One region of the Clostridium sp. Marseille-Q5894 genome, then DNA from elsewhere that is predicted to be linked to it. Evidence: a T-box and tRNA genes for the amino acid it is inferred to sense, from the RefSeq annotation. Region 1 holds a T-box; the other holds one or more tRNA genes.
The links. The T-box of region 1 lies ahead of leuS (leucine--tRNA ligase). A T-box ahead of a tRNA ligase gene usually reads a tRNA of that ligase, here a tRNA-Leu.

Region 1 (10,589 bases):
ATAAGATTCTTTGATATTGGTGATAAATTGTTTGGTATTTCTAATTTATTTATTTTGCCTAAACTATTTTTATCACAGTTCGATCTATATTTAGTCATGATATTAATTTATATGAGCGCATGTTTTATGGTAGCAATGGGGGCAAGTTTAAAAATCAGGAAAATGGATATTAGTGTACTTTTAAAGGAGGATTAAAATGTTAGAGATAAAAAATCTATCTAAACGTTATGATGAACTTATCATCAATGATTTATCAATTATTTTTCCTAATACCGGAATGATTGTAATTGTCGGAGAATCAGGTTGTGGAAAGACAACTTTATTAAATATACTAGGTGGAATTGATCAGGATTATGAAGGTGAAATTTTATTTGATCATCAAAATATTAGAACGATAAAGAATTATTGTCGTAAACATATTGGTTTTATTTTTCAAAATTTTAATTTAATTAATTGGTTAAATGTAAAACAAAACTATTTATTATCGCAATTTTTCACAAAAATAATTTTTAAAAGGGAAAGAGAAGATCGGGAAAGTAAATTAGAGCTAACTGATATATTAAGAAAAAAACCAGGAATATTGTCTGGAGGCCAAAAACAGCGTGTTGCAATGTTAAGGGCAATGATTAAAAATGTTGATATTTTACTTTGTGATGAACCAACTGGTTCATTAGATGATAATAATGCAAAAATAATTTTTGATTTATTGAAACAGGAGGCTAAAGAACGGTTAGTAATTGTGATTACTCATAATGAAGAGTTAGCTTTTAAATATGCCAGTCAGATATTTTATTTTCAAAATGGCAAGTTGGCTGGTAAAAAGACCCATATTAAAAAAGATAATTTTTATTATCGTTTAAAAGAGAAAAAAAGACCTCTAAATCTTTACAAATTAGCTTTATTACAATATTGTGCAAACATTGCTAGAAATGTAAAAATTACTACTGGTTTGATGATTGCACTAGTTTGTATTATGATTACGTTTACATTTAGCGGTTCTTTGCAAAATCAAATTCATCAGCAGTTAAATAAAATTTTTCCTAATCAGCTCGTATCATTACAATCTAGTAATAAAAAAGTAATCAGTTATAATGATCTAATTAAATTGAAGGAAAATTCAAAAATCACATATTTATATGGGGAAATGAATGATTATGAATTTATGGGAGTATCACTGCAAGGTGATTATCAAGTTGATAAGACAGTATATATTAGTGATATGACTAAAGAGCTTAAAAATAATAAATTAGAATTAGGACGAGAAATTAGAAGTGATAATGAAATTGTTTTATCAAAAACTACTGCCATACATTTAAAGCAGAATTATAAAGATCTTTTAAATAAACAAATTTATGGATATTATTTACATGATGATATGATCAAGAAAATAACGTTAAAAGTTGTAGGAATTAGTGATGAGAATTCTTTATTTGATACAATTTATATTAAAGAGCTAGCTAATGTTAAACATGTAAGTGAGTGCTTTGGTGTAGATGTTGATCAAGTTGTTTTTTCGCTTGGGATGGTCAACATTGATAATAAAGTTAGTGTTAATGAATATTTGAAAATTTTAAAGCAGGAAAATCCGCATTTTAAATTTAAAATAGCTGGTGAAGATATTAATACTAGAGTTGATGATCTGTTATCACAGATTCAACATATTTTAATTTTATTTTCTTCTTTAGCTATTGTTGCAGCATGTTTTTTGATTGGTGAAGTTTTATATCTATCAGCGGTTGAAAAGACTAAAGATATTGGAATATTTAAATGTTTTGGAGCAAGTAAATTACAAATTAGTTTATTAGTGATATTTGAAAGTTTTACTTTGATCAATATTGCATTTTTATTTTCATATTTGTTTTTTGATCAGTTAGTTGGTTTATTTAACCAGTTTGTTGAAGTAATGTTACAATTAAATTTATCAGAGACATTTATTCAAATAGATAATTCATTATTAGTTTTTATTTATTTAGAAGCGGTGTTTTTTGGACTTGCCAGTAGTTTCTTTCCAGCCTCATTTGCTAGTCGTTTAGATCCTGTAAAATCATTGAAATATCAAAGATATTAAATGATGGAATTTTGTTGCATCTGGTCTTTTTTGTGATATAATATTTGAGTATCTAAAAAAATCAATGAATAGGACTAGTAATAATTGACGTTTTTTGTAGAGAGTCAGTGGGTGGTGAAAACTGATAGAACGGATTATGAACTCACCTAGGAGATGCAGCGGTGAATAGAGTAGTCGTTGCCGTTAACTGCGTTAAAGTTTTGAGGGCTTAGTCTTTGTGACTTTGAACTAAGGTGGTAACGCGATATTTGAGTCGTCCTTAGAGGGATGGCTTTTTTTATTTTAAGGAGGAATTATAAAATGCCGTTTAATCACAAACAAATCGAGCCAAAATGGCAAAAATATTGGGATGAACATAAGACATTTAAAACTGATTGTTATGATGACAGTAAACCAAAATATTATTGTGTTGATATGTTTCCATATCCATCAGGAAACGGTCTTCATGTAGGACATCCTGAAGGATATACAGCAACAGATATTGTTTCAAGAATGAAAAGAATGCAAGGATACAATGTATTACATCCAATGGGATTTGATTCATTTGGTTTGCCAGCTGAACAATTTGCTATTCAGACAGGGCATCATCCAGCTGAATTTACTAAAAAGAATATTGAAGTATTCAAAGGACAAATTAAATCATTAGGATTTTCATATGATTGGGATCGTGAAATTGCAACTAGTGATCCAGAATACTATAAATGGACACAATGGATTTTTACGAAGTTATATGATGCTGGACTTGCCTATGTTGATGAAATTCCAGTAAACTGGTGTCCAGAACTTAAAGCAGTTCTTGCTAATGAAGAAGTTATTGATGGTAAAAGTGAACGTGGTGGGTATCCTGTAATTCGTAAGCCAATGCGTCAATGGGTCTTAAAAATTACAGAATATGCTGAAAGATTATTAGAGGATCTTGACGATTTAGACTGGCCGGAAGCTACAAAACAGATGCAGCGTAACTGGATTGGAAAATCAGTTGGTGCAAATGTTGATTTTAGAATAGATGGGACAGATAAGATTTTTACAGTTTTTACAACTCGTTGTGATACTTTATTTGGAGCAACTTACTGTGTTATGGCACCAGAGCATCCATATGTTGATGAAATTACAACACCTGAACAAAAAGCAGCAATCGAAGCTTATAAACAAAGCTGCATTAGTAAATCAGACTTAGAAAGAACAGAATTAAATAAGGATAAAACTGGAGTTTTTACGGGTGCTTATGCAATTAATCCAGTTAATGGAAAGAAAATTCCGATTTGGATCTCTGATTACGTTCTAGCAAGTTATGGAACAGGAGCAATCATGGCAGTACCTGCTCATGATGATCGTGACTGGGAATTTGCTAAAAAGTTTGGTATCGATATTATTCCCGTATTAGAAGGTGGAAATATTGAAGAAGCTGCGTATACTGAAGATGGTTTACATATTAATTCACAGTGGCTAGATGGTTTAGGAAAACAAGAAGCAATTGATAAAATGATTGCTTGGCTAGAAGAACATCAATGTGGTGAAAAGAAAATTTCTTATAAATTAAGAGACTGGCTATTTTCTCGTCAACGTTATTGGGGAGAACCTATTCCAATCATCCATATGGAAGATGGAACAATGAAAACTGTTCCTGTTGAAGAATTACCATTAGAATTGCCAGCTACTAAAAACTTTCAACCACATGACAGTGGTGAATCACCACTTGCAAATTGTGAAGACTGGTTAGAAGTTGAAATTGATGGTCAAAAAGGACGTCGTGAAACAAATACAATGCCACAATGGGCAGGATCATGCTGGTATTATATTCGTTATATTGATCCTCATAATAGTGAAGCTATTTGTGATCCAAAATTATTAGAAAAATGGTTACCAGTTGATTTATATGTAGGTGGTGCCGAACATGCGGTATTACACTTGTTATACTCACGTTTCTGGCATAAAGTACTATATGATGCTGGGGTTGTAAAATGTAAAGAACCATGGCAAAGATTATTCCATCAAGGAATGATTTTAGGTGATAACAATGAAAAGATGTCTAAATCACGTGGTAATGTTGTTAATCCTGATGATATTGTTGCTAGTCATGGTGCTGATGCATTAAGATTGTATGAAATGTTTATGGGACCATTAGAAGCAGCTCTTCCTTGGTCAACCAATGGATTAGATGGTGCTCGTAAATGGTTAGATCGTGTTTATCGTTTATTTATTGAACAAGATAAATTAAGTGATGAAAATGATCATAGTTTGGATCGAGTATATCATCAAACAGTAAAGAAAGTTACTGATGATTTTGAAACGTTAGGATTCAATACTGCGATTTCACAGATGATGATCTTTATTAATGAATGTTATAAAGCACCTTCAGTATATAAAGAATATGCATTTAATTTTATTAAGATGCTTTCTTGTATTGCACCTCATGTCTGTGAAGAAATGTGGCAATTATTGGGACATGAAAATACGCTTGCATACGAAGTTTGGCCAACATATGATGAAAGTATGTTAGTCAGTGAAACTGTTGAAATGGGTGTTCAGGTAAATGGTAAACTTAGAGCAAAAATCCAAGTCGCTAAAGATGCCGATGATGAAACAGTCAAGAAAACAGCTTTTGAACAGGAAAATGTTAAAGCGCATACTGATGGTAAAAATATTGTTAAAATAATTGTTGTTAAGAATAAAATCGTTAATATTGTCGTTAAATAAAAAATAATTGTAGCAATTTATGAAGATTTATTAAAAAAGTAAGGTTTTATCACAATATCGGCAACTTAAGACAGTTGTATAAGAAAGGCTAAAAATTAAAGGAGATGTTTGGATATAGGTTCAATTTACCCATAAGCGAGTAAGAACCGTCAAGCCAGTGAGCCTTTCTTTTTTTGTATGTTTAACTCTTTTTATTACTTATTTATGAAAAAGAATATGGAAAAATGATGCTTATAATAGTAAGTAAAGATTTTAAGATAGATAAATTATTATATTCACAAAAAAGATATTGAAAATGTAAATAAAACATTTCAATTATTTAAAAGAGTGAAGGATACAAATCAGGCAGAATTGATTACGACTATTTTATTTTCATTTGATAATTTAAAAGAAACATATCATGAAGTGACTGAAAATATGATATACCAATATATTGTAGAATGGAAAAAGAGATTTAGTGATCATCAAAGTGAATTAAAAGTTAGAGAACTTATTAAGGCTCTTACTGGAATAAATTTAATTGCTACTGATTATACTAAAGATCATGTAGATGATATATTTTTTAAAATAAGTTTGGAATTTATAAGAAGAGCAGCTTCGTATGAAGTTGTTCTTTTTTTTATAAGGAATGGAGTTGAATAAGACGATAAAGAAAATCACAAAAGAAATTCAAGAATTAGAATATCTATCTCTTGAGTGGTATGTCAACTTTCTATTATAATCATCTTCAATAATTAAAATATTATTTTTATGTGTATATGAGAGTAATTGATTTCCTAAATGTTGAGAAACAGGTTGGTCCTATGTCAAGATTTCGGACTAACTAAATGTAAGAAAATTAGTTAGTTTCCTCTAATATATATTTGTTCTCATATTCATTTGGTGATAAATATTCACAATGTGAGTGGATTCTTACTGGGGAGTGTAAAATAAAGTGTGTAAGTAAGTAATATGTGTTATATTACTGCTACACACTTTTCTTATTATCAAAATTAAAAATATGGAGGTTAATGAAATATGGCAAGAATAAAAAGAGATCCAAAAACAGTAGCTTTGGCTCAACAAATTATTGATACTTATAATCCACAATCAGCACAGGATATGGATGAAGCTTTAAAAGATATTTTTGGACCATTATTTGAATCAATGCTTCAGGGAGAAATGAACAACCATCTTGGTTATGCATCTAACAGTAAAGAAGAAAAAAAGACATTAAACAGAAGAAATGGTTATTCTCCTAAAAAAATAAAAACATCAAGAGGAGAATTAGATATTAATATACCTAGAGACAGGGAGGCATCTTTTGAACCGCAAATTATTCCTAAGAGAACGAGAGATGTTTCGGACATTGAAAATAAAGTCATCTCAATGTATGCAAAAGGAATGTCTCAAAGAGATATATCAACCACAATTGAAGATATCTATGGATTTTCGGTTTCTCATGAAATGATTTCCGATATAACCGATGCTATCATTCCTGAACTGGAAAACTGGCAAAACCGACCACTATCTCAATGTTATGCATTCTTGTTTGTTGACTGTTTATATGTGACAGTAAGAAATGATTATGAGGTAAAGGAATATGCTGTATATGCTGTTTTAGGCTATGACATCAATGGAAACAAGGAAATACTGGGGTTATGGTTAAACGAGACAGAAAGCAAGCATAAATGGATGCAGATTTTTGATGAAATCAAAGCGAGAGGTGTGGAAGATGTTTTCTTTATATCTATGGATGGTGTTAGTGGACTTGAAGATGGTGCGAAAGCAATATTTCCCAATGTTGTGGTACAAAGATGTATTGTCCACCTTATAAGGAATTCTATTAAATATGTCCCAAGCAAGGATTATAAGCGATTTACACAATCATTGAAAAAAGTTTATGGAGCTCCTAGTTTAAAGGCGGCCAAAAACGCATTTGAAACATTCAAGAATGAGTGGAAACAATATCCGGGAGCAGTTGATGTATGGGAAAGGAACATTCATCATGTAGAACAGCTGTTTGATTATGGATCAGCCATCAGAAAAGTTATGTATACAACCAATGCAATTGAAAGTGTCAATTCAAGTTTTAGAAAGGTCATAAAAAAAGGAGCATTTCCAAATGAGACAGCGGTATTAAAAGTGTTATATTTAAGAGTTCTTGAATTATCGAAAAAATGGTCAGGTGGGCGTGTATCAAATTGGGCAATGGTTATGAATCAATTAATGATGGATGATAGATTTTCAACAAGAATCCAAAAATATTTAGAAAAATAAAATGACCTATATATACTCGATATAAGTCATTTCTATAGTTCTTTGACAATTTAATAAAATTACTTACACAAATTTCTTGACATTCCCTAGTTCTTTGACAATTTAATAAAATTACTTACACAAATTTCTTGACATTCCCTTCTTACTGTATTATAGAATCCTTCTAAATATTCAAACACCAGCTGATATGCCTGATGATAATTCATTATCTTAAATCTGTTTAGCCACTCTCTTTTTATTAATGCGTGATATGATTCTATACATGCATTATCCCATGGATTACCTTTTCTTGAATAGCTGCACACCATATCCCTTGTCAGCTCTCGATACCTCCTCGATGTGTAATGTATTCCCCTGTCACTTTGTATTACTACTGGATTGGCTGTTTTTCTTCTGCTCTTTGCTGTTTCCAGACATTTTAATACCTCATCCACCTCCAGTGTTTTACTTAATGTCCAGGCTATTATTTTTCTTGAATATAAATCCATTATACTGGTTAGATATACAAATCCTTCATCATGTGTGTATATATAAGTTATGTCTGTACACCATGCTTCATTTGGCGCCTTTGGATTAAAATCTCTTTTTAGAATATTATGTAATCTGCTGGAAAAGTCACAGTCTTTTGTTGTTTTAGTATATGGCTTGATATAGTGGGCTTTAATGTTGTTTTCTTTCATTAGTTTCCCTACAAATCTTTCACTAACCTTATGTCCTTCTCTTTGAAGTATCTGGGTTATTTTAGGTGCTCCATATATTTCTTTTGATTCCTTGTGTATTTCCTTGATTCTAACAGCTAGTTTAGCTCTTCTTATTTTTTGATTACATGGTTTTCTTTTAAGGTAGTCATAATATCCAGATTTACTGATATTCAATTTTTCAAGCATACTGGTAACTGAAGCTTTAGGATCAGCGTCAGATTTTTTCTTGATCTGATCATACAGTTCCTGCTTAGTTAATTCCCCAGTATGCCAATAGCCTTTTTTAGGACATCTAAAGCATCCTTTGTATCCTTAAGTTCTTTTTTTAGTTTGGCAATTTCTTTAGCTTCATCACTGGAATAGTTGCCACTGCCCCTGGAATTAATTGTACCATTATTATTTTTAGCATCTTTAAGCCACTTGTGAACAGTACTGTCAGCAACACCAAAGTGTTTGGCAATAGCGACCTTGGATTCATCAGGGTGCTGCAGTACATAGTCAACAACTCCCTGTTTAAATTCATCTGTAAATGTTGGTTTACTCATTGTTAAACCGCAAATTCTCTACAAAAAAAATAATACAAAAACTGCAAATAAAAAAAACAAACGGATTAAGAAAGATGCCGTTTCAAACTGCACTGCATCAACCTTAATCTGTTTTTTATTTGCAGAATAGTGTATGATATCTATCGATCAATATTATGAAAGGAAAAAGAAAAGAAACAGCCCGTTAAAGCTTCTCACCCTCTAACACTGTCCCTTTTCAATGGGAGTGTAAAATAAAGTGTGTAAGTAAGTAATATGTGTTATATTACTGCTACACACTTTTCTTATTATCAAAATTAAAAATATGGAGGTTAATGAAATATGGCAAGAATAAAAAGAGATCCAAAAACAGTAGCTTTGGCTCAACAAATTATTGATACTTATAATCCACAATCAGCACAGGATATGGATGAAGCTTTAAAAGATATTTTTGGACCATTATTTGAATCAATGCTTCAGGGAGAAATGAACAACCATCTTGGTTATGCATCTAACAGTAAAGAAGAAAAAAAGACATTAAACAGAAGAAATGGTTATTCTCCTAAAAAAATAAAAACATCAAGAGGAGAATTAGATATTAATATACCTAGAGACAGGGAGGCATCTTTTGAACCGCAAATTATTCCTAAGAGAACGAGAGATGTTTCGGACATTGAAAATAAAGTCATCTCAATGTATGCAAAAGGAATGTCTCAAAGAGATATATCAACCACAATTGAAGATATCTATGGATTTTCGGTTTCTCATGAAATGATTTCCGATATAACCGATGCTATCATTCCTGAACTGGAAAACTGGCAAAACCGACCACTATCTCAATGTTATGCATTCTTGTTTGTTGACTGTTTATATGTGACAGTAAGAAATGATTATGAGGTAAAGGAATATGCTGTATATGCTGTTTTAGGCTATGACATCAATGGAAACAAGGAAATACTGGGGTTATGGTTAAACGAGACAGAAAGCAAGCATAAATGGATGCAGATTTTTGATGAAATCAAAGCGAGAGGTGTGGAAGATGTTTTCTTTATATCTATGGATGGTGTTAGTGGACTTGAAGATGGTGCGAAAGCAATATTTCCCAATGTTGTGGTACAAAGATGTATTGTCCACCTTATAAGGAATTCTATTAAATATGTCCCAAGCAAGGATTATAAGCGATTTACACAATCATTGAAAAAAGTTTATGGAGCTCCTAGTTTAAAGGCGGCCAAAAACGCATTTGAAACATTCAAGAATGAGTGGAAACAATATCCGGGAGCAGTTGATGTATGGGAAAGGAACATTCATCATGTAGAACAGCTGTTTGATTATGGATCAGCCATCAGAAAAGTTATGTATACAACCAATGCAATTGAAAGTGTCAATTCAAGTTTTAGAAAGGTCATAAAAAAAGGAGCATTTCCAAATGAGACAGCGGTATTAAAAGTGTTATATTTAAGAGTTCTTGAATTATCGAAAAAATGGTCAGGTGGGCGTGTATCAAATTGGGCAATGGTTATGAATCAATTAATGATGGATGATAGATTTTCAACAAGAATCCAAAAATATTTAGAAAAATAAAATGACCTATATATACTCGATATAAGTCATTTCTATAGTTCTTTGACAATTTAATAAAATTACTTACACAAATTTCTTGACATTCCCTAGTTCTTTGACAATTTAATAAAATTACTTACACAAATTTCTTGACATTCCCTTCTTACTGTATTATAGAATCCTTCTAAATATTCAAACACCAGCTGATATGCCTGATGATAATTCATTATCTTAAATCTGTTTAGCCACTCTCTTTTTATTAATGCGTGATATGATTCTATACATGCATTATCCCATGGATTACCTTTTCTTGAATAGCTGCACACCATATCCCTTGTCAGCTCTCGATACCTCCTCGATGTGTAATGTATTCCCCTGTCACTTTGTATTACTACTGGATTGGCTGTTTTTCTTCTGCTCTTTGCTGTTTCCAGACATTTTAATACCTCATCCACCTCCAGTGTTTTACTTAATGTCCAGGCTATTATTTTTCTTGAATATAAATCCATTATACTGGTTAGATATACAAATCCTTCATCATGTGTGTATATATAAGTTATGTCTGTACACCATGCTTCATTTGGCGCCTTTGGATTAAAATCTCTTTTTAGAATATTATGTAATCTGCTGGAAAAGTCACAGTCTTTTGTTGTTTTAGTATATGGCTTGATATAGTGGGCTTTAATGTTGTTTTCTTTCATTAGTTTCCCTACAAATCTTTCACTAACCTTATGTCCTTCTCTTTGAAGTATCTGGGTTATTTTAGGTGCTCCATAT
Region 2 (10,589 bases), on a different contig from region 1:
CATTTTCAGTATAGCCATTACTAGAAGAAAAAAATAACGCCGAAATATATTCGCCCTGATATTTCATTACTTCATTATCAGTTTCTTTAATTGCCTCACTAATTTTTTGGTGATACTCATTATACTTATCACCCCAATTTTTTTTCATCTCATCTTCACTTAAATAAACTTGACTATTAACAGTATTATCGACACTTAAATTTCGATTATAAACAAAAGTTCGACTAGCTACAACTTGTGCCTTCAATGCTTCCAATTCAAAATTAGCAGGCATTTCACCAGCAACAACACCTAAAAGATAGTCATCTAAATCCACATAATTAACATTGTCATCAATTGTTACTGCTACTTTTACAGCTTCCTCTTTTTTACCCTGAATCACTTCTTCTTTAACCTGATAATAATTCATTGATAAAAAAATGATTCCTACCAATACAACAATTCCTAATTTTACACTTATCTCTTTCATATAATTACCTCACATAATTATATGTACAGTTATTTAAAATATGTTAAAAATGAATTGTCGCAAACTCCAAAATAAAAGAACCCAATAAATATCCCAAAGCTAATGATGCAATCAAAAAGAACAAATAAAATTCACGTAATTTAGCTTTTCTAATTACATTATCAAAATTAAAACAACTTAGCCCCCACATCGAAAGCATGACCGAAATAACATATACAAAAGCTTTAATAATTTGATAAGACATTAATATCACCTCGACTATTATAAATTTAAATACTATTTTATCACTTAGTATATCATAGTTCTAGTCATTATACACTTTACTAATTTAGAGCTTAAGATCAATAACTAAAACTATAAACATTTTTTCATCAAAAATGCATAGACTGTATTAGATATAAAAAGCTTTGACTTCTTATAGTCAAAGCCAAACATCTACTTATATCGTAAAGAAAGGAACGTAAAATTATATGGATACTTCACTTATAGAAACTTTGATTTATAATCAGCTTTATCTTGCAGCTATATATGATTTGATCTTAACTATCGCTCCAGATGAAATCACAAAAATCAGACTTCACAATTTTTCAGCTGATTGCAAAAATAACGCTATTTATCTTGATCATTTTTACCAAGATATAAATACTACCAGTTTTTTTCCACTTCTTGAAAAGCCTGTGTTTCATGGTAATTTTCAAGAATCAATATTATGGCTATTAAACTATATCGAAAATTCATATCGAATGTTTCACATCAATTCTCATAACAGTAAATTTCCCAATAACCAAACTACATTATTAAAATATATAGCCGGAAATCTAATTAATCAAAGTATCGGTCTTATTCATATATCACTAACAAAATAATTATTAGTGATATTTTTTTATAAAATAAAAAATCCAGAAATTGATTCTGGACTAATTTACAATTGGTGACCTGTACGGGATTCGAACCCGTGAATGCATGCGTGAAAGGCATGTGAGTTAACCGTTTCTCCAACAGGCCATGGCGCTTGAAGTAGGACTCGAACCTACGACCGATCGGTTAACAGCCGATTGCTCTACCAACTGAGCTATTCAAGCAATGGAGCGGGTGATGGGAATCGAACCCACGTAGTCAGCTTGGAAGGCTGAAGTTCTACCATTGAACTACACCCGCATTTTCTTCTTAGCAGCACCCCTAACGACTACTGCTCGTCTATAATAACATTTAATATTAACTATTGCAAGTCTTTTTTTAATTTTTTTTACATTTTTTCTACAATTCAAAACATTAAAAGAAAAAACACTGATATAATGATACGATTCTTCTTAATAAACTGTATTTTTATACTATCTACTAATTTAGATCATATCATAATCGTGTTTTATTCATTTTCTTCTACTTGATCACCATTACTAGAAGGATTTTCATCTTCTGGTAAATCATCAGTTGATTCATTAGTCGATTCATCTGTTTTATTTTCATCAGAACTCTGATCATCATCTTTATTTACATCTTTTTTTGTTTCATCACTTTCTTTTGAATCACTATTTTCTCTTGAATTATTATTTTCTTTTTTTGTATTATCAAGCTGTTCTTGAAGATCATCTATTTGATTTTGTTGATCCTGATAATATTCATATGCAAAATATGCACCTACACAACCACCAGTAATAATTACTAAAATCAATAAAAATAATAATATCGTTGAAAAAACAGAACGTCCTTCTTTTTCTTTTTTTACTTTTGTTTTAGTCTTACGTTTTGTTTTGGTTACTTTCTTTTTCTTAGTTTTTTGACGACCTTTATTTGTCGCAGCATCTGTAGTAGCATCTTCTAAATCATCTTCATCTGTCGCTTTGGAATCTAATTCAAAATCAGTTGCATCTAAATCACTGTCATCAAACTCAAATCTCTTAGTCATTTTTTCACCTCACATATATAATATTATACACTGATGTGAATTTTATATAAACTTTTAACCATTTGACAAATTATTCAGATATTCCTCCAAACATACACCCTGCTCTGTGATCTTTTTTGCGTGTTCCTTTCCTACAAAACGATAATGCCATGGTTCATAACCAACTTTTGTCAAATCACTTTTATTTGATGGATAGCGTAAAATAAAACCATATCGCCAACAATTTTTAATCAGCCATTGTTGTTCAGCAGTTCTTTCCTGACTATCATCTAACCTTTGATTTTTCTTAGAAACCAAGTCAACTGCCAATCCCAACTGATGTTCACTTGTATTAGGCTTAGCTACCCACATACTAGCAGCCTCTTGAGCTTCGTTATAACCATAACCTTCCTTTAAATACTCTTTAACTTTATTTACAAAAAGTTCTTTTTGTTTATCATATGTACGATAAGATGAACATACTATTATGTTTAACCCCTGCTTTTTAGCATCATTCAGCATATTTTTCAATTCTTGATAAGCACGTTGATCAATTGATTGTTGATCATTTAAAGAAACCAAATCAACTTTCCAATCATCAGGAATTTTATTTTTATAATTAACCAGCGTTAACAACTCATCATTTATTATTTGTTTTTCTTCAATCGCCCTTGTTTTTAATACGTTATTTTTACTACTATTTTCTCTAATAAAATAATTAAAACCTATAATATATCCAATAATAACCACCAGACAAATCACTATTTTTTTCACATTCACACCTCCTTCTTAAATCATATAAAAAACTAACATAAAAACTGCCACATTTTTGAATCAAAACTGCATCAATTAATAATTCCGATATCAATTCTTTTTTTACTAGCCATAACCGTACAATATTTCATCATTTCCTCTTCAGACAATCCTAAATAGTTTATTCCATAATTAAGCAAAACATTTTCATCAAAAATACCAGTTGCTTCAAAATCAACTAAATTTTCACCATAATAACTACAGCGATAAATAGTACTATCATTTCCATCAAACCAAATGCTCAAACTACTCTTATCATCATAAAATCCCATCTGCATCACAACGACACAACTTTCAGGATCTGTCATTTCAGCATATGTTAATATTTCAATCGTATATTCTTTTTGATTATCATTAAAATTAAACTCTGGCAGTATCTTTAAATCCTGCAGTTCTTTTACTTCTTTTATCACACTTTCTTTTATCTTTTCAAACTCTTCTTTAGATTTAGTTTGTTGTTGACTTACAAGAACAAACTTTTGATTTTTATAATTATAATCATACAATAAAGCTATTTTTTCCTTCACACTCAACTTACTTGGATGTACCATCGAACTATCGTTATCTTCAACCTTATCTATTACCACACTCGCTAACATCCTTTCATCATTCCATTTAGCCAGCACGATCGGCATAAAAGCCACGATCACCAATAAAGCAATTGTAGTCAGTACTATCAAAAAAGTTTTAACTTTCTTCATGAATCTCACCGCCTTTAAATAAAACCGTCACCTTAGTACCTTGTCCTTTAATACTTTCAATCACAATTTCACCTTGGTGGATTTTAATAATCTGATCACATATCGCTAATCCTAAACCAGCGCCTCCCGCCTTACGAGAACGCGACTTATCTACCATATAAAACGCTTCTTTAATTTTATCAACTTCTTTATCCTCGATCCCACAACCATTATCTTCAATTATAATTTTATAACCATTATCATCTTTCACTCCCAAAAACTTAATTAACCCTTCATTTTCTATTGCTTTACGAGCATTATCTAGTAAATTTAAACAAACTGTCTTCAACAAATCCCGTTCACCAATGATTTCTCCATCTGCAACCATAACTTTAAAATCAACTTTTGAATTTTTCATCACCGGAGCAACAACCGCACTTATTTCTCCAAAAAAATCACTAGCATTAATTCTTTCAAAAACAAAATCCTGCTTTTTTAATACAATTAATTCCATTAATTTCATTGACATTTTTTCAAGTCTTTTACCTTCTTGAACAATTAAATCAGCATAACTTATGATCTGTTCCTCAGTATTTTTTTTACTTCTAAGCATGTCACCATAACCAATCATTGACGTTAATGGCGTTTTTAATTCATGCGCAAAATTTCCAACGAAAATTTCCTGACGCTTTAAAGCATCCTGCAATTCTTCCATCGATGTCATTAAGCGCTTCATCATTATATTAAAATCTCTCGTTAATTGCCCTATCTCATCATTACTACGAACCTTTATTTCATCACCCAAACCACCATCTGCCGTAATTTGTTTAGTCGCCTGTGATAATGTTTTAATTGGTTTTACCAGCCATCTTGTTACAATAAAAATCACTACCGTTCCAACTAAAAACAACAGTCCAATACTATATAAAAAACTTCGATACTGATCTTTTCTTCCCTCAAATAAAGATGAAATATCACGGCAATTTTCTAAATAAACATCACTATCTTCAATATCAAGTTTTCTTAACACATGAATTTTATATTTATTATCGTCTTCAACGATCTTATATCCTCGAGTTCCCGAGTCCACTTTTTTTATTAAACTAGAATCATTAGTAAAGCCTCCGTTTTGATATATCATCTGCCCCTCATTATTTCGCAAACAAAATGAGATCATCCCATTAAAACTTTGAATCGTTAATGTTGTTATAGATTCATGAATAATCTCAATCTTTTCCGCATCAGTAAAAGCACTTGCATTATAACCATTAAACGGCGATAATAATTCCCTTGTAAAAGATGAATATAAAATATTATTTTCCTGATACGCCATCTCCACTTCACGTCGCAGTGAAGAATTAAATCCTGATTCAATCAGCATATATCCACCCGCACTAAAACAAGAAACAACCATCAGCATAATTACTAAATACAATTTCCAAAAAAACTTCACTCGTCAACCTCCAAGCGATAACCTATTTTATACACCGAAACAATCTTATCTTCTAACCCAATTTTTTTACGTAACCGCTGAACATGTAAATCGACAGTACGACTATCACCACGATAATTTTCCTGCCAAATCAATTCATATATGCGATCTCTAAATAAAGCGATATTCTTATTTTGCAAAAAAAGCAGCAATAACTCATATTCTTTAACCGTTAAATTAATAACCTGATTCCCCTTCTTTACAATTCGAGACAGTGTATCCACACTAACATCATAAACCGATAAATAACGAGATACCTTATCAAATCTTCTCAGTACGGTTTCAACACGAGCTAAAAGTTCGATAATTTCAAACGGTTTAACGATATAGTCTTCAGCACCCATTTTGAGTCCTTTAACCCGATCTTTTACATCGGCTTTTGCAGTTAAAAAAATAACCGGAATATTTAAGGGATAAATATATTCCATCAATTCATATCCATCAATTTTTGGCAGCATAATATCTAACAATATCAAATCAAAAGATTCTTTTTCTATCAAATCCGCCCCTTGCAAACCATCATAAGCACATTTACATAAATATCCCGCATCACTTAAACTTATCCTAATCAATTCATTGATTGCTTTTTCATCTTCGATAATCAAAATTTTATTCATATGTATTCACCCCTCTAATCATACAACGTAATTGCATCATTTTTACATCAAAACATAACAATTTATAACAAAATCTTCTCCATTAAAAAAGATCATTTAATAAAGTTAATGTCAAGATCATATCAATATTTAAATTTAAAGCAAAATAAAAAGCATCTTTATTTTCAATAGCGAAACTATAGAACCTTAATTACTTTGATACTTTTATCTATAAATATTTTATTCTGCCTTCAATGAATGTAATGATATAACCCAACAAAAAATTATATTTAGTTATTAAAACAAAAAGAGTTTCTTTAAAAGAAACTCTAATTATCTTTCAAACTATGGAGCGGGTGATGGGAATCGAACCCACGTAGTCAGCTTGGAAGGCTGAAGTTCTACCATTGAACTACACCCGCGAGAATGGTGCCCAGGGCCGGAATCGAACCGGCACGGATTTTAAGGTCCGCAGGATTTTAAGTCCTGTGCGTCTACCAGTTTCGCCACCTGGGCAAATATTAAGAGATGGTGACCCGCAGGCGATTCGAACGCCTGACCCTCTGATTAAAAGTCAGATGCTCTACCGGCTGAGCTAGCGGGTCATCTTGGCTGGGGTACCTGGATTCGAACCAGGGAGATGACAGAGTCAAAGTCTGTTGCCTTACCGCTTGGCTATACCCCAATTAGATGGTGGAGGAGGGCGGATTCGAACCACCGAACCAAAGGAACTGAGTTACAGTCAGCCGCGTTTAGCCACTTCGCTACTCCTCCATCATGGTGCCGGCTAAAGGACTTGAACCCTCAACCTACTGATTACAAGTCAGTTGCTCTACCAGTTGAGCTAAGCCGGCTTATTTATTTTTATGGTGGAGGTTAACGGGCTCGAACCGCTGACCCTCTGCTTGTAAGGCAGATGCTCTCCCAACTGAGCTAAACCTCCATAAATGCTACCTCATTAATATATCATCATTTCAAACAAAGGTCAACACTTTTTTTGTTTTTCTACCCTTTATTTAATCTAATCGATATCTCATGATTTAGGCAAGATTTATAGTAACATAATTTTAGTTATTAATCAATATGAAAATTACTTTTTTCCTCATTATTTTCACATATTAATGTAAGCGTTATCTTTTATTATTAAATTAATCCTTTTTTCTACTCATATATGTTAAAATAAAATTAAGAAGTTCATTTAAAGAAAGGTGGTTATTTTAATGAGAACTTATCATGCAAATGAAATCGGTAATGTAGCTGTTTTAGGGCATTCTGGTTGTGGTAAAACAAGTATTGTTGAAGCTATGGCTTACCGAAGCGGTCTAATTAACCGTATTGGCAACGTTAATGATGGAAATACATTAAGTGATTATAGTATTGAAGAAATCAATCGTAAATCATCTGTCAATCTATCTGTTGTCCCTATCGAATGGAACAATTGCAAAATCAACTTAATCGATGTTCCTGGTATTTTTGACTTTACAGGCGAATGCGAATCTGCCTTGAGTGTATGTGAATCTGCTTTAATTGTTGTTCCATCATCTTCAGGTATCAACGCCGGAACTAAACAGGCTATGTATAAAGCCAAAGATAAAGCAAAAATCATTTATGTCAATGGATTAGATAACCCTAATAGTGATTATACAACTAAATTACAGCAATTAAAAGATACTTATGGTAAAGCTATTGCTCCTATTCAGGTTCCTATCATGAATAATAATAAAATGATCGGTTATGTTAATGTTGCAAAAATGGAAGGTCGTATTTTTGAAGGAACACAGACAAAACCGGTGGATATTCCCGAGGAATTATTGGATGAGATCCAGCCAATCAAAGATATGATCGATGAGGCAGTAGCAAATACTAGCGATGAATTATTAGAAAAATATATTAATGAAGAACCATTTACAAAAGAAGAAATTTCCTTAGCTTTACGAAAAGGTGTTATTGAAAAAACTTTGATTCCAGTCTTATGCGGAACTGATCAAATTGGAATTCAAATCATTTTAAATTCGATGGTAGCTTTCTTCAGCGCTGCTGGAGATATGACTAATTCTTTGATCGTTAATAATATTGATAAAAATGAAGAGGAAATTATTGGCTATGATGAAAGTTTACCTGCCAGCATCTTTATTTTCAAAACAGTTGCAGACCCTTTTGTTGGACGTACATCTTTATTTAAAGTTGTTACCGGAACTATATATAGCGGAACTTCTCTATATAATGTCAAAAGAAAAGAAGTTGAACGAATCGCTAAACTATACCAGCCTTGCGGTAAAGAATTAATTGAAGTTGACTGTTTACACGCTGGCGATATCGGAGTAGTAACAAAGCTAAATGCTTCAAAAACAAATGATACTTTATGTATTGCTGGATATCAAATCATCGTACCAGAAATAAAATTTTCAACACCTTACTATGGTAAAGCAATCGTTCCAATCGGTAAAAGCAACGAAGAAAAAATCACTAACGCTATCAATAAACTATTAGAGGAAGATCCGACTTTACAATTTAAATCAAATGCAGAAACTAAACAGCAGTGCATTTATGGTGTTGGTGACATTCATTTAGATATTTTATTAACAAAACTAAAAAACAAATTCAAAGTTGAAGCAACTCTTGAAGATATCAAGATTCCTTATCGCGAAACAATAAAAAAGAGCATTACCCAAAGAACAAGATTCAAAAAACAATCAGGTGGTCATGGTCAATTCGGTGAAGTTGAAATTACATTTGAACCTACTTATGACTATAGCAAAGCATATGTATTTGAAGAAAAAATATTTGGTGGTGCTGTTCCAAAATCATATCTCCCTGCTGTCGAAAAAGGATTGATCGAAAGTGTCAAAAGTGGTGTTTTAGCAGGATATCCAGTACTTGGAATCAAAGCTACTTTGATCGATGGTTCTTATCATAATGTCGACTCATCAGAAATGGCTTTTAAAACAGCTACTTCAATGTGTTTTAAAGAAGCTATTCCTAAAGCTAGTCCAGCATTACTTGAGCCATATATGAAAATGAAAGTTGTTGTTGACGAACAATATACAGGCGATATAATGAGTAATTTCAATACCAAACGAGCTCGTGTAATCGGTAGTGATGTCTTAGATGACGGTTTAATTAAAATCGTTGCTGAAGCGCCTATGAATGAAGTTATGAACTATGCTGTTGATTTACGTTCTATAACTCAAGGTCAAGGTATCTTTGAAATGGAATTTTTAGATTATGAGTTTGCCCCTGATAATATCACAAAAAGAATTATCAACAAATAAGATAACGAGAGATATTTAAATCTTTATTTCTCTCTTTATAAGGAAGATTTTAAATTATTGATCCATCAATAAAATAAATTCTTCCTTTTTATATTTCAACCGACCAATATTATATAATTACTTTATTAATTATTAAAATATTATCTTCAACCTTTCATTACCATTACCTATATTTTACACAAAATAAAAAATACTTTTCTTTAATTTAGTATCTAAAAGTGTTATTATAGAAGCATATATAGGAGGAAAAAATAATGAATGTACTTGTTTGTGGTGGAGCAGGCTATATTGGAAGTCATATTTGTGTTGAATTATTAAATGCTGATTACAATGTAATAGTAATTGATGATTTTTCTAATTCAAAACCTGAAGTTTTGGGATATATTAAAGAAATCACTGGAAAAGAAGTAAAATTCTATGAATTTAATATATTAGATGAAGCTAAAACTGAAGCAGTTTTTAAAGAAAATAAAATAGATGCGGTTATTCATTGTGCTGCGTTTAAAGCTGTTGGTGAATCAGTAGAAAAACCTATAGAGTATTATACAAACAATTTAACTACGACATTGATTGTCAGCAAGATGATGAAAAAATATCACGTTAATCAAATCGTCTTTTCATCAAGCGCTACAGTATATGGAGATCCCGAAGTTGTTCCAATAACTGAGGATTGCAAATTAGGAGACACTACTAATCCATATGGTACAAGTAAAGCAATGATGGAAAGAATATTAACAGATGTACAACATGCTTGTCCTGAAATGTCAGTAACTTTATTACGTTACTTTAACCCTATCGGAGCTCATGAATCAGGATTAATTGGTGAAGATCCTAAAGGTATTCCAAACAATTTAATGCCTTATATCATGAAAGTAGCAACAGGTGAACTAGAATGTCTTGGTGTTTTCGGTGATGATTACGATACTCCTGACGGTACAGGTGTTCGTGATTATATTCATGTAGTAGACTTAGCCAAAGGACATGTTAAAGCGATTGAACGTTATCGTAAACCAGGCGTTCATATTTGTAATCTTGGTACCGGAACTGGTTATAGTGTACTTGATTTAGTAAAAACATTTGAAAAAGTAAACAATGTAAAAGTAAATTATAAAATAAAAGATCGTCGTCCTGGAGATATTGCAATTTGTTATGCCGACCCTTCTCGAGCTAAAGAAGAATTAGACTGGGTGGCTACAAAAGGAATTGAAGATATGTGCCGCGATACTTGGAACTATGCTTTAAAACATAAATAATTTACTAACAAAACATACCAGAAGCAAAATATTGCTTCTGGTTTTTATTTTTATATAACGTTTTAAACAAAACACAAAAATAAAAAGCATTTTTTTAGTATTTTTAACACGATCAACAATAAAAAAGAT

Region 2: it has a tRNA-Leu gene. The T-box ahead of leuS (leucine--tRNA ligase) is inferred to sense a tRNA for this amino acid. The anticodon was not compared.

Annotation. Positions count from the first base shown of each region.
Region 1 covers NZ_CAMPPT010000005.1:235,762-246,350, forward strand. The annotation lists gene OC535_RS09685 (ABC transporter ATP-binding protein/permease) at 1-195, shown strand, start outside; gene OC535_RS09690 (ABC transporter ATP-binding protein/permease) at 197-2,068, shown strand; T-box leader at 2,124-2,332, shown strand; gene leuS (leucine--tRNA ligase) at 2,369-4,765, shown strand; gene OC535_RS09700 (hypothetical protein) at 5,117-5,407, shown strand; gene OC535_RS09705 (IS256 family transposase) at 5,783-7,024, shown strand; gene OC535_RS09710 (IS3 family transposase) at 7,111-7,968, opposite strand; gene OC535_RS09715 (transposase) at 7,980-8,270, opposite strand; gene OC535_RS09720 (IS256 family transposase) at 8,592-9,833, shown strand; gene OC535_RS09725 (IS3 family transposase) at 9,920-10,589, opposite strand, start outside.
Region 2 covers NZ_CAMPPT010000010.1:14,981-25,569, reverse strand. The annotation lists gene spoIID (stage II sporulation protein D) at 1-469, opposite strand, end outside; gene OC535_RS13210 (DUF1146 domain-containing protein) at 513-713, opposite strand; gene OC535_RS13205 (hypothetical protein) at 940-1,335, shown strand; tRNA gene OC535_RS13200 (tRNA-Glu) at 1,399-1,474, opposite strand; tRNA gene OC535_RS13195 (tRNA-Asn) at 1,476-1,551, opposite strand; tRNA gene OC535_RS13190 (tRNA-Gly) at 1,554-1,627, opposite strand; gene OC535_RS13185 (hypothetical protein) at 1,836-2,375, opposite strand; gene OC535_RS13180 (M15 family metallopeptidase) at 2,430-3,128, opposite strand; gene OC535_RS13175 (hypothetical protein) at 3,200-3,868, opposite strand; gene OC535_RS13170 (sensor histidine kinase) at 3,855-5,300, opposite strand; gene OC535_RS13165 (response regulator transcription factor) at 5,297-5,956, opposite strand; tRNA gene OC535_RS13160 (tRNA-Gly) at 6,284-6,357, opposite strand; tRNA gene OC535_RS13155 (tRNA-Leu) at 6,363-6,451, opposite strand; tRNA gene OC535_RS13150 (tRNA-Lys) at 6,465-6,540, opposite strand; tRNA gene OC535_RS13145 (tRNA-Gln) at 6,545-6,620, opposite strand; tRNA gene OC535_RS13140 (tRNA-Tyr) at 6,627-6,709, opposite strand; tRNA gene OC535_RS13135 (tRNA-Thr) at 6,714-6,789, opposite strand; tRNA gene OC535_RS13130 (tRNA-Val) at 6,803-6,878, opposite strand; gene OC535_RS13125 (elongation factor G) at 7,156-9,207, shown strand; gene galE (UDP-glucose 4-epimerase GalE) at 9,462-10,460, shown strand.